DNA from 3 places in the Lysinibacillus sp. FJAT-14222 genome. Region 1 is predicted to be linked to each of the others. Evidence: predicted binding sites of a transcription regulator. Region 1 holds the regulator's gene; each other region holds the start of a gene.
The links. The regulator LexA, encoded in region 1, represses DNA repair genes until DNA is damaged. The targets are predictions, from matches to a motif close to CGAACATATGTTCG.
Positions count from the first base shown of each region.

Region 2: a site for LexA is predicted at 1,524-1,537, ahead of parE (DNA topoisomerase IV subunit B). Genes of this name have one in related genera too.
Region 3: a site for LexA is predicted at 1,571-1,584, ahead of ruvA (Holliday junction branch migration protein RuvA). Genes of this name have one in related genera too.

Region 1 is NZ_LIYL01000021.1:243,476-246,765, reverse strand. Features, by position in the region: gene AN161_RS10750 (recombinase family protein) at 1-390, opposite strand, end outside; gene AN161_RS10745 (LysM peptidoglycan-binding domain-containing protein) at 387-701, opposite strand; gene lexA (transcriptional repressor LexA) at 865-1,482, shown strand; gene AN161_RS10735 (hypothetical protein) at 1,632-2,363, opposite strand; gene AN161_RS10730 (gamma-glutamyl-gamma-aminobutyrate hydrolase family protein) at 2,402-3,124, opposite strand.
Region 2 is NZ_LIYL01000012.1:10,968-14,257, forward strand. Features, by position in the region: gene AN161_RS05910 (HesB/YadR/YfhF family protein) at 1-264, opposite strand, end outside; gene plsY (glycerol-3-phosphate 1-O-acyltransferase PlsY) at 284-889, opposite strand; gene parE (DNA topoisomerase IV subunit B) at 1,557-3,290, shown strand, end outside.
Region 3 is NZ_LIYL01000048.1:66,174-69,463, forward strand. Features, by position in the region: gene AN161_RS20355 (LysM domain-containing protein) at 1-464, shown strand, start outside; gene AN161_RS20360 (phosphotransferase) at 535-1,332, shown strand; gene ruvA (Holliday junction branch migration protein RuvA) at 1,628-2,248, shown strand; gene ruvB (Holliday junction branch migration DNA helicase RuvB) at 2,267-3,271, shown strand; gene queA (tRNA preQ1(34) S-adenosylmethionine ribosyltransferase-isomerase QueA) at 3,289-3,290, shown strand, end outside.

The DNA.
Region 1 (3,290 bases):
CTCTACGATCGCTAAAATTTCTAGAAGCATCGTATCCATTTCATTTAATTGTACAGGCCCCGCGTCTCGCATAGAAAAAACATCAGTTTCAGTTTTTTGCAATAAATGCAATACTGCCATTCTAGCATTTCCACGTCCTAAGCGTGTTTCATCCTGTACAAATAATGCTTTAATTTCTTTTTCTTTAATGAAATCGAGCATTTCAAGTAAGCCTTCTCGTTCTACATCATAGCCACTATGCTTGTCTTTAAAAACGCTCTTCACTTCATAGCCCTGCTCTTTAGCATAGCGCATTAACTCCTCCTGCTGACGCTCAAGCGAGGAACTTTGTGTCTCTTTTTCTGTACTCACACGGCAATAGACAACAGCCGTTTGTTCTTTATTTATCATTGTTCATTTCTCGCAATTTCAATAGAATTTATGGGATTGGGATGGTCACCCACTACTGGAATCACTAGGGGTTTACCTGCAATAATGTTAACGTTCGATAATTCATTTTCGGCCTTCACAAGTTTAATCCAATCATCCTTTTTCATTTTACCACGGTATTGTTCAGCTAACGACCATAAGCTATCACCATGTTCGATTTCAATTTCTGTGTAACTAACATCGCCTGGATCTGTTATAAAAAGGTATGCTGCAAATAGTAGACAAGCCCCTAATAAAATTGTAATATGTGGATTTTTCTTTAACCAGTTCATAATCATAACCCCTTTTTAAGAATGTTTGTTCGGAATATATGTTCTTATAATAGTACGAACAAACGTTTTTGTCAAACACTTTTCGAACCTATGTTTGCGTAAGTGTTCGCATTCTGTTATACTACTAATAAGTAGAATGATTAGAAAAAAGAGGTGAGCAATCATGAAAAAAGTTTCGAAAAGACAAGAGGCCATATTAGAGTTCATCAAAGAAGAAGTGCGCACAAAGGGGTATCCACCATCTGTACGTGAGATTGGTGAAGCAGTTGGACTTGCTTCAAGCTCAACAGTTCATGGACATTTAGCTCGTTTAGAGCAAAAGGGCTTTATTCGTCGAGATCCAACTAAACCACGCGCTATTGAAATTCTAGAGCCAGAGGATTCTATTCAAAAGCAACATGTTATACATGTCCCACTTGTTGGGAAGGTTACAGCAGGTTCTCCAATAACTGCTGTTGAAAATATCGATGAATATTTCCCACTACCAGATACTTATGGTACAAGTGAAGATCAATTATTTATGCTAGAAATTATGGGTGAATCAATGATTGAAGCTGGCATCTTAGACGGAGATTTAGTCATTGTTAAACAAAAAGCAACGGCTGATAATGGTGATATTGTCGTAGCAATGACTGAAGAGGATGAAGCAACTGTAAAGCGTTTCTTCAAGGAAAAAAATCATTTTCGTTTACAGCCTGAAAACGCAACAATGGAGCCAATTATCGTAGACCAAGTTTCTATTTTGGGGCAAGTTGTTGGCCTCTATCGCCGTGTACACTAAAAGTATCTTAATAATAAAGTATAAAAAGAGGATATTATGTTCGCATATACCTCTTTTTCTTATGAGTTCCATTTTATATTCGAACAAAGTTAAAAAAAGAATCCATTTTAACATGGATTCCCTACACGCTAGCAATGTATTCAGTTAAATTAAAACATTGAATTAGCAATTTCAAGCAAATCATACACCGTGAAATCTTGTGGTATTTCACTTTCTATCCTAATTGAATACTTTAAACTGTCATGAAGAAAAATCAGTTCGTTCCGCAGATACAATGCTTTTATACCATTCTTTAAGGTGTAAATATTTTCACCCTTGGCTGCCTCTAAATCCTCTTCTCCCGGCTCGATTTTCACCTGTAACAATCCATGTAATTTTACATTTCGATACCTTATTAGAAGAGTATCTTTGTTTATATTTCCTTCTACATGCGTAATGTCAAACGGAAATTTGGATGCAGTCAGGATATTCGCTTTATGCTTGTTCGAATATTCCTTTATCATTTTCGATTCATTCATAAATGGGTTGGACCCGTCGTAAATAACACGAATATCTGTTATTTTTTCTTGATTAGATGTTATTTCCCATATAAAAGCTATTCTTTCAGGCATATCTTCTCCATCGTCAAAATAAGCCAATGATACTCTCACATTAGCTTTAAGTGAAGGCAAACCCGAAACCCTTCTAATTGGAGTCTCTTCCCTTATCTCAGGAAGTTTAACATTTGAAGATAAATAAGTCCTCGCCTGTTTTTCATCTTTTTTCATCAATGCCATCGTAAAATTGCTTACTACATCATTACCATATGGTCCTGCCTTTACATGTTGAATCGATAAAAATAACAGCATGAAGATCTGCAATACCAACACTATTTTTTTCATGTTCATCACCAGGGTTATCTTTCCCTCGATAATAAATTCTATGCTTCTACCTTGAACATCAAACTAGCCTTTACAAATGCAGTAAATAATTTCTTCGATACTTCATCACCTGCCATTGCTTGCTCTTCAGGATGCCACTGTACTGCTAGACAAAATGGTAAATCTTCATGTACCACCGCTTCAACGATACCATCACTTGATTTTGCTGCCACTTTCAACTTTTCTGCTACTACATTTACAGCCTGATGATGAAATGAATTCACAGCAATTTTCTCTTCCTCTATAATCGTCCTTAATAATGTATCAGGTGTTAGACTAACATAATGTGTAGCAACGCCTCGAGCTGCCTGTTGCAAGTGCTTAATTAGTTTACTACTATGATATTCACTCTCCATATCTTGATATAACGTGCCTCCCAGCGCCACATTTAGCATTTGAATCCCTCGGCATATACCAAAAATCGGCATTTTCCGAATATAGGCCGCTTCAATTAAGGCAAGCTCCACTGAATCCCGTTCTGGATGAACCTTCCCTAATTTTGGTGTAGGTTCGGCACCAAAAAGGAATGGATGTACATCATAGCCACCCGATAGTAATAATCCATCCGTCAACGATAAAATTTGTACTACATCCTCTTCCACTCCAAGTGGAATTATAAGTGGAATACCACCAGCTTCAATGACACTTTTGCTGTAGGCCTCATTTAATCTTGAGGACAAATCATCCTCCACAAAGGCCGTTATACCGATAACTGGTTTCACCTTATCCCCTCCATGATTCCACAAAATTTATCCCGCATTAACGGACAGTAATTTATCTGTACCGAAAGCGTAGCGTCAGGTACAAGATCCCCACCTCAAAATTTAGCGAAAGCAAAGTAGTTAGGTGAAAGGTTAACTGCCCGTAAAAGCCCGATTGGTGAGTGGA
Region 2 (3,290 bases), on a different contig from region 1:
GTCATTTGTAGCATCCACATCTACATATAAATTGTGATCATTGAAAAACCATATATCTTTTTCATCAATATAGTAGGTAACATCGTCAATCACTGTCTTCACACCAATTTCGATTGGTTCTTCACGTGTCATACCAAGAGAAAAGCCTTCGTGAAAAGGACTGGAACCACCATATCTTGCATAAAAACGAATAGTATCTCCGGATCCTACTTCCATTTCATTTTTAAACCATTGCAGAGCTTCATCTGTTAGTGCGATATTCATTAGAATACTCCTCTCTTCGTTACAGCCATTTCACCTTTGGTTCGGTACCATTTTTAATGCGGACAATATTCGCTCGGTGACGATAAATGATAAAAGTAAATAAACATGCTACTAAAATACTTAACGCAAAATCACCTGTAACAAAATAATAAACGATTGAATAAATAAGTGCTACTAAAGCGGCAATCATGGAAGTTAAGCTGACCATTTTCGTTATTTTTAATGTTATAATAAAAGCAATAAATAATAAGACAAATAGAGGCCATGAATATCCTAACAGCACTCCTGCTGATGTTGCCACAGCTTTACCTCCACGGAAACCTGCAAAGATAGGGAACATATGACCAATCACCGCTACAAGACCAAGAATTAATGAGTGAATGGATACTTCAGAGAAGACAGGAAGAGCTGCGAGTAATACGGCTGCTGTACCTTTTAAAACATCCATAATCGTTACTACTATTCCTGCTTTTTTTCCTAAAATACGGAATGTATTCGTCGCACCTAAATTACCGCTCCCATGTTCACGTATATCTGTTTTATAAAAAATTTTGCCTATCCATAATCCAGAAGGTATAGAGCCGATTAAATACGCACATAAAATAATAATAAGTCCATTTAGCATAGCTGGACTCCTTTCCCATATACCATCACTTGGTACTAATAATATGTATCAAATATTTTACACTTTTTCTCTACAATCTACAATGTCATGAAGGAGATTTCCTTGTGTATCTTGAATTCAATACAAAAGATAGCTATTTTTCAAGGGTTTTTAGATGTATATTGAATTTAGCTTAGGCTATTTGACACGAGTCATACAATCAGCTTGAAAGCCCTTTTTAAAAATATAGGTAAAATGGCAATTTTGTCAATCACTCATTCCTTTGGTAGAATAGAAGTCTATCTTTAATTTCTAGAATAACAACAGAAGAAATCCATTTTCTTATATTTATTAATGTACCTGTATATTTTTCAGTGGATATTCAAATGCTTCTGTATGGAAAGATTAAAGCCTCAGCGATAAGAGATATGATCAGAAGTTAGCCATATGTTGTTTAATTTTTGCAACTAATGTTTACTGTACTGCGTTTAAGGGAATAGGATAGTAGTTGATACATAATTAAGCAACTATTGCAACTTTCTCTTCCGGTAAAAAGCTCAAAACGACAAAGCTGTGAGGAAATTTTAAAAATTTATTGGGCCTGTCACTAGCTATTGACAGGAAATGCTATTATTATTAGGAAGAGAACATAAATAGAACATGCGTTTGTTTTTTGGAGGGGAATTTTTTGGCGAATAAACAGTCACCAAGCGTCTATAATGATGACGCCATTCAAGTATTAGAAGGATTAGAAGCGGTACGAAAACGACCCGGCATGTATATCGGTTCTACAGATGGCCGTGGACTTCATCACCTAGTATATGAAATCGTAGATAATGCGGTAGATGAAGCACTGGCTGGCTTTGGTTCTCATATCATTGTCCATATTCATAAAGATCAAAGTATCAGCGTTCGAGACTTCGGCCGTGGAATGCCAACAGGTATGCATAAGATGGGTAAACCAACTCCTGAAATTATCTTTACCGTCCTACATGCAGGTGGTAAATTCGGACAAGGCGGCTATAAAACGAGCGGTGGCTTACATGGTGTAGGTTCTTCAGTTGTTAATGCGTTATCGTCTTTTTTAGAAGTAACGATTCACCGCGACGGTAAAAAGTATCGCCAACGTTTTGAAAACGGTGGCCATCCTGTGACCACGCTTGAAGAAATTGGACAAACAAAGCAGACAGGAACACTTGTCCATTTCCTACCAGATGACACAATTTTCTCTGTGACAAAATACAATTATGATACGCTTGCAGAACGTTTACGTGAGTCAGCATTTTTATTAAAAGGCTTAAAAATTGAGTTAATTGATGAACGCGAGGAAGGCAAAAGTGATGTTTTCTTTTATGAGAACGGCATTGAAGCTTTCGTTGCGTATTTGAATGAGGAGAAAGATGTACTCCATCCTGTAAAATATGTAGAAGGCATTCAAGACGATATTGAAGTAGAGTTCGCCTTCCAGTACAACGACGGCTATTCAGAAACAATCCTATCATTCGTTAACAATGTTCGTACGCGAGATGGCGGGACACATGAAACAGGCGCCAAAGCAGCGTTAACACGTGTTTTCAATGAATATGCTCGAAAAATTGGTCTGTTAAAAGAAAAAGATAAAAATCTTGAAGGGACAGATATTCGAGAGGGCTTAGCGGCGATTGTTTCTGTTCGTATACCAGAGCATTTACTACAATTCGAGGGTCAAACGAAGGGTAAGCTAGGGACGAGTGAGGCACGTTCAGCAGTAGATAGTGTCGTTTCAGAGCAAATTTTATATGTGCTTGAGGAAAACGCTGAATTATCTGCGTCTCTTGTGCGAAAAGCTATTCGTGCGCAGCAAGTACGTGAAGCGGCTCGTAAAGCGCGTGAAGATGCACGAAACGGCAAGAAAAGCAAAAAAAGCAGTACGATTCTTTCTGGAAAATTAACACCTGCACAATCTCGAAATGCGGCGAAAAACGAGCTGTATTTAGTCGAAGGTGACTCTGCAGGAGGCTCTGCAAAACAAGGGCGAGATCGTACGTTCCAAGCGATTTTACCATTGCGCGGTAAAGTTATTAATACGGAAAAAGCAAAGCTTCAGGATATTATGAAAAACGAGGAGATTTCAACGATTATCCATGCCATTGGTGCTGGCGTTGGAACAGATTTCTCTGTAGAGGATTCAGCCTATGATAAAGTCGTTATTATGACCGATGCCGATACAGATGGAGCGCATATTCAAGTGCTGCTACTAACGTTCTTCTATCGTTATATGCGACCATTAATTGAAGCTGGAAAGGTATTTATCGCATTACCACCTCTTTATAAAGTATCAAAGGGTACTGGTAAAAAAGAAGTGCTTGAATATGCTTGGACCGAAAACGATTTACAACAGGCGATTAAAAAAGTTGGAAAGGGTTACATATTACAGCGCTAT
Region 3 (3,290 bases), on a different contig from region 1:
TGCCGCAACCGATTTTTATCATGCCACAAATGCCGGCAGTACCACATTGTGCAAGCTGCCATCAGCCAGTACATCATCATATGTGGTGGCCAATGCCAATGCAAATGCCAATGGAATCGCAAGTAGAGGCTTATACGATGCCGGAGCAACCAACAACATGTGAAATGCCAAGCGGTCAAGTTGCTGGGATGGAGAATTTCTTAGAATCTAGTACATCTCCATTCTTCCCAATGAAGCCTGAATTTGAGCCTATGCCAGAGATGGAAATGGAGCAGTCCTGTGGTTGTCAATCACAACCAGTCATGATGCCAAATTGGCAAATGGATCCATGTCACTGTCCACCACCGTGCCCACCGCCATGTCCAATGCCATGTCCATCACATTGCCCAATGCCGTATTCGTCGGTAGGACCATGGATGACACCGCACTTTTTCCCAGGCGGGATGACGCCTTATCGATGGTAAAAAAGCGTATATCGTTGAAGAAGTAAAGCCGAATATTTGGAAGTATAAATATCAATCAAATAATTATTTTGTGAAACGTGCAAAGCAGTTAGAAATAGCAGAAAAGGTGAGGGGGATTCATCGACAGCTAGGACGTCTTGAGCCATCGCTGATCTTACCTTTAATGAAAAGTGATGATGAGTATTTAATCGTGCAAGTTTGGCAAGAAGGGAGTCATAGTGCTAATTTTGCACATGAAAAAGACCGGAAGGAATCGCTTAAGTTATTAAATACCTTACATGAAACACATAAAAAAACTACTTGGCAGCGGATGCCTGGCTTGCACACCTATTCACAGCTTTTAAAATGGCAAATGCGTCATATGCGTTTTAAAAGTAGACGAAATGAATTTCGGGCATTTTTAACGAAAGAAGAGATCGACCAAATTTTACACTATAGTGAGAAGTCGCTACAGCTAATCGCTCTGGAGGATATATCCGAAAAAGAAATAACGCTTTTACATGGAGATGTTGTTCATCATAATTTTTTATGGTGCTCAGATGGGAAATTGCGTTTAATTGATTTTGATTTGGCTCACCTTGGAGAAGCGGATGATGAATATATTTTATGGTTACATCGTGTACTGCCCGCTATAGATTATGACCTTGGTAAAATATTTGCAGAACTACCAGAACTGAAACGCTTAGATAAAAGAAAGCTACATCGTTTAAAATATCCAAATGAGCTATTGCGTGAATGGCTTTTTGCAGTGGATTTACCATTAGATCAACAGCTGATATTTTTAGATTATTTAGTGCCGTTTACAAAACGAGCCCTCACATATTGGCCAAAACTGTGGTACGATATTGATAGAATGATGAAGAAATGACCGTCTTTAGGCGGTCATTTTTGTGTGTGAACGACTACTTTTGCTATTTCTAAATGTTAAGGAAATTATAGGTTTTTATTTATGGATAACCTAGAGCATAGTATTCGTCTAGGCTAAAGCGCTATATCCTCGAGGTCGCTTCGATCCCTCGGGCAAAAGTGGTGGATCGCTTACTTTTGCTTCGGGCTCTCCAGCGCTTGTCGGATGTAAACGAGCGCTTTAGCGCATTTGTTATAGTCGAGCATTCGTTCGCTATATGCTATAATCGAAGACGATGATTGTGAGGGATTATAGAATGTATGATTATTTAAAAGGACAAGTAAAGCGTATAACTCCTGAGTATATCGTCCTTGAACAGCAAGGGATTGGCTGGCAGCTGAATACACCAAATCCATTTGCGTTCAGGACATCGGCACTTGAACAACAAATTTTTGTTCACTTGCATGTACGTGAGGATGCACAAGTGTTATATGGCTTTCCAAATTTAGACCAACGAGAGCTGTTTCGTAAACTTATTTTAGTGTCAGGAATTGGACCGAAGGGTGCACTTGCTATTTTAGCTACTGGGAATCCGCAACAGGTTATCAGTGCCATTGAACGAGAAGATGAATCGTTTTTAGTAAAGTTTCCTGGTGTGGGTAAGAAAACGGCACGTCAAATGATTCTAGATTTAAAGGGTAAACTTGGCGGATTGTTGGAGACTATTGAGCTACCGAGTACAGAAGATGAGCTACCGTTATTTGGGGTGAATCCATATAAACATGAGCTCGAAGAAGCCATTCTTGCCTTAATGGCACTTGGTTATTCTGAAAAAGAACTTGAAAAAATACGTCCACAGCTTGAAGAAAATGACAAACTCGAAACAACAGATGCATTTATGAAACAAGCATTACAATTGCTATTAAAGTTAAAATAGTGAAAGGGGGGAAAGTACATGTCTGAACGTATGATGGCTAGTGAGGCAGGTAACTATGATGAACAGTTTGAATTATCTTTACGACCACAAAGGTTAGCACAATACATTGGTCAACATAAGGTAAAGGAAAATTTACAAATTTTCATTGAAGCGGCAAAGCTTCGTCAGGAAAGTTTAGATCATGTGCTGTTATATGGACCGCCTGGACTTGGTAAAACTACCTTAGCTGCTGTCATTGCTAATGAAATGAATGTCAATGTGCGCATGACTAGCGGCCCTGCGATCGAACGTCCTGGAGATTTAGCAGCTATTTTAAGCTCACTGGAGCCAGGGGATGTGCTATTTATCGATGAAATACATCGCCTACCTCGTGCAATAGAAGAGGTTCTTTATCCTGCTATGGAGGATTTTTGTTTAGATATTGTCGTTGGTAAAGGCCCAGAAGCGCGTTCTGTACGACTTGATTTACCGCCATTTACACTCGTTGGTGCAACAACAAGGGCAGGCGCATTATCTGCACCATTAAGGGATCGCTTTGGCGTATTATTAAGATTGGAGTATTATGATCATACTTCACTTGCAGAAATTGTCGTACGTAGTGCGCATTTATTTGATGTTGATATTGAGCAAGTAGCAGCTCTTGAAATGGCGACACGCTCGCGTGGTACACCCCGTATCGCTAACCGTTTGCTTAAACGAGTGCGAGATTATGCACAGGTGCTTGGAGATGGTATGATAACGGAAGGACTTGCTAAGCAAGGGCTTGAGCTATTACAAGTCGATCCTAGAGGGCTTGACCATATTGACCATAAACTTGTGACCAATATGATTGAGCGCTTCCGTGGTGGCCCTGTAGGCTTAGATACGTTGGCAGCATCTATTGGCGAGGAACGCGTAACGATAGAGGATGTGTACGAGCCATATTTGATGCAAATTGGCTTTATACAACGGACGCCACGTGGACGTGTGGCAACACATTTAGCCTACGAACATTTTGGATATGAATATCCCCAACAAACCTAGAAGAAGGAAGTATTTTCAT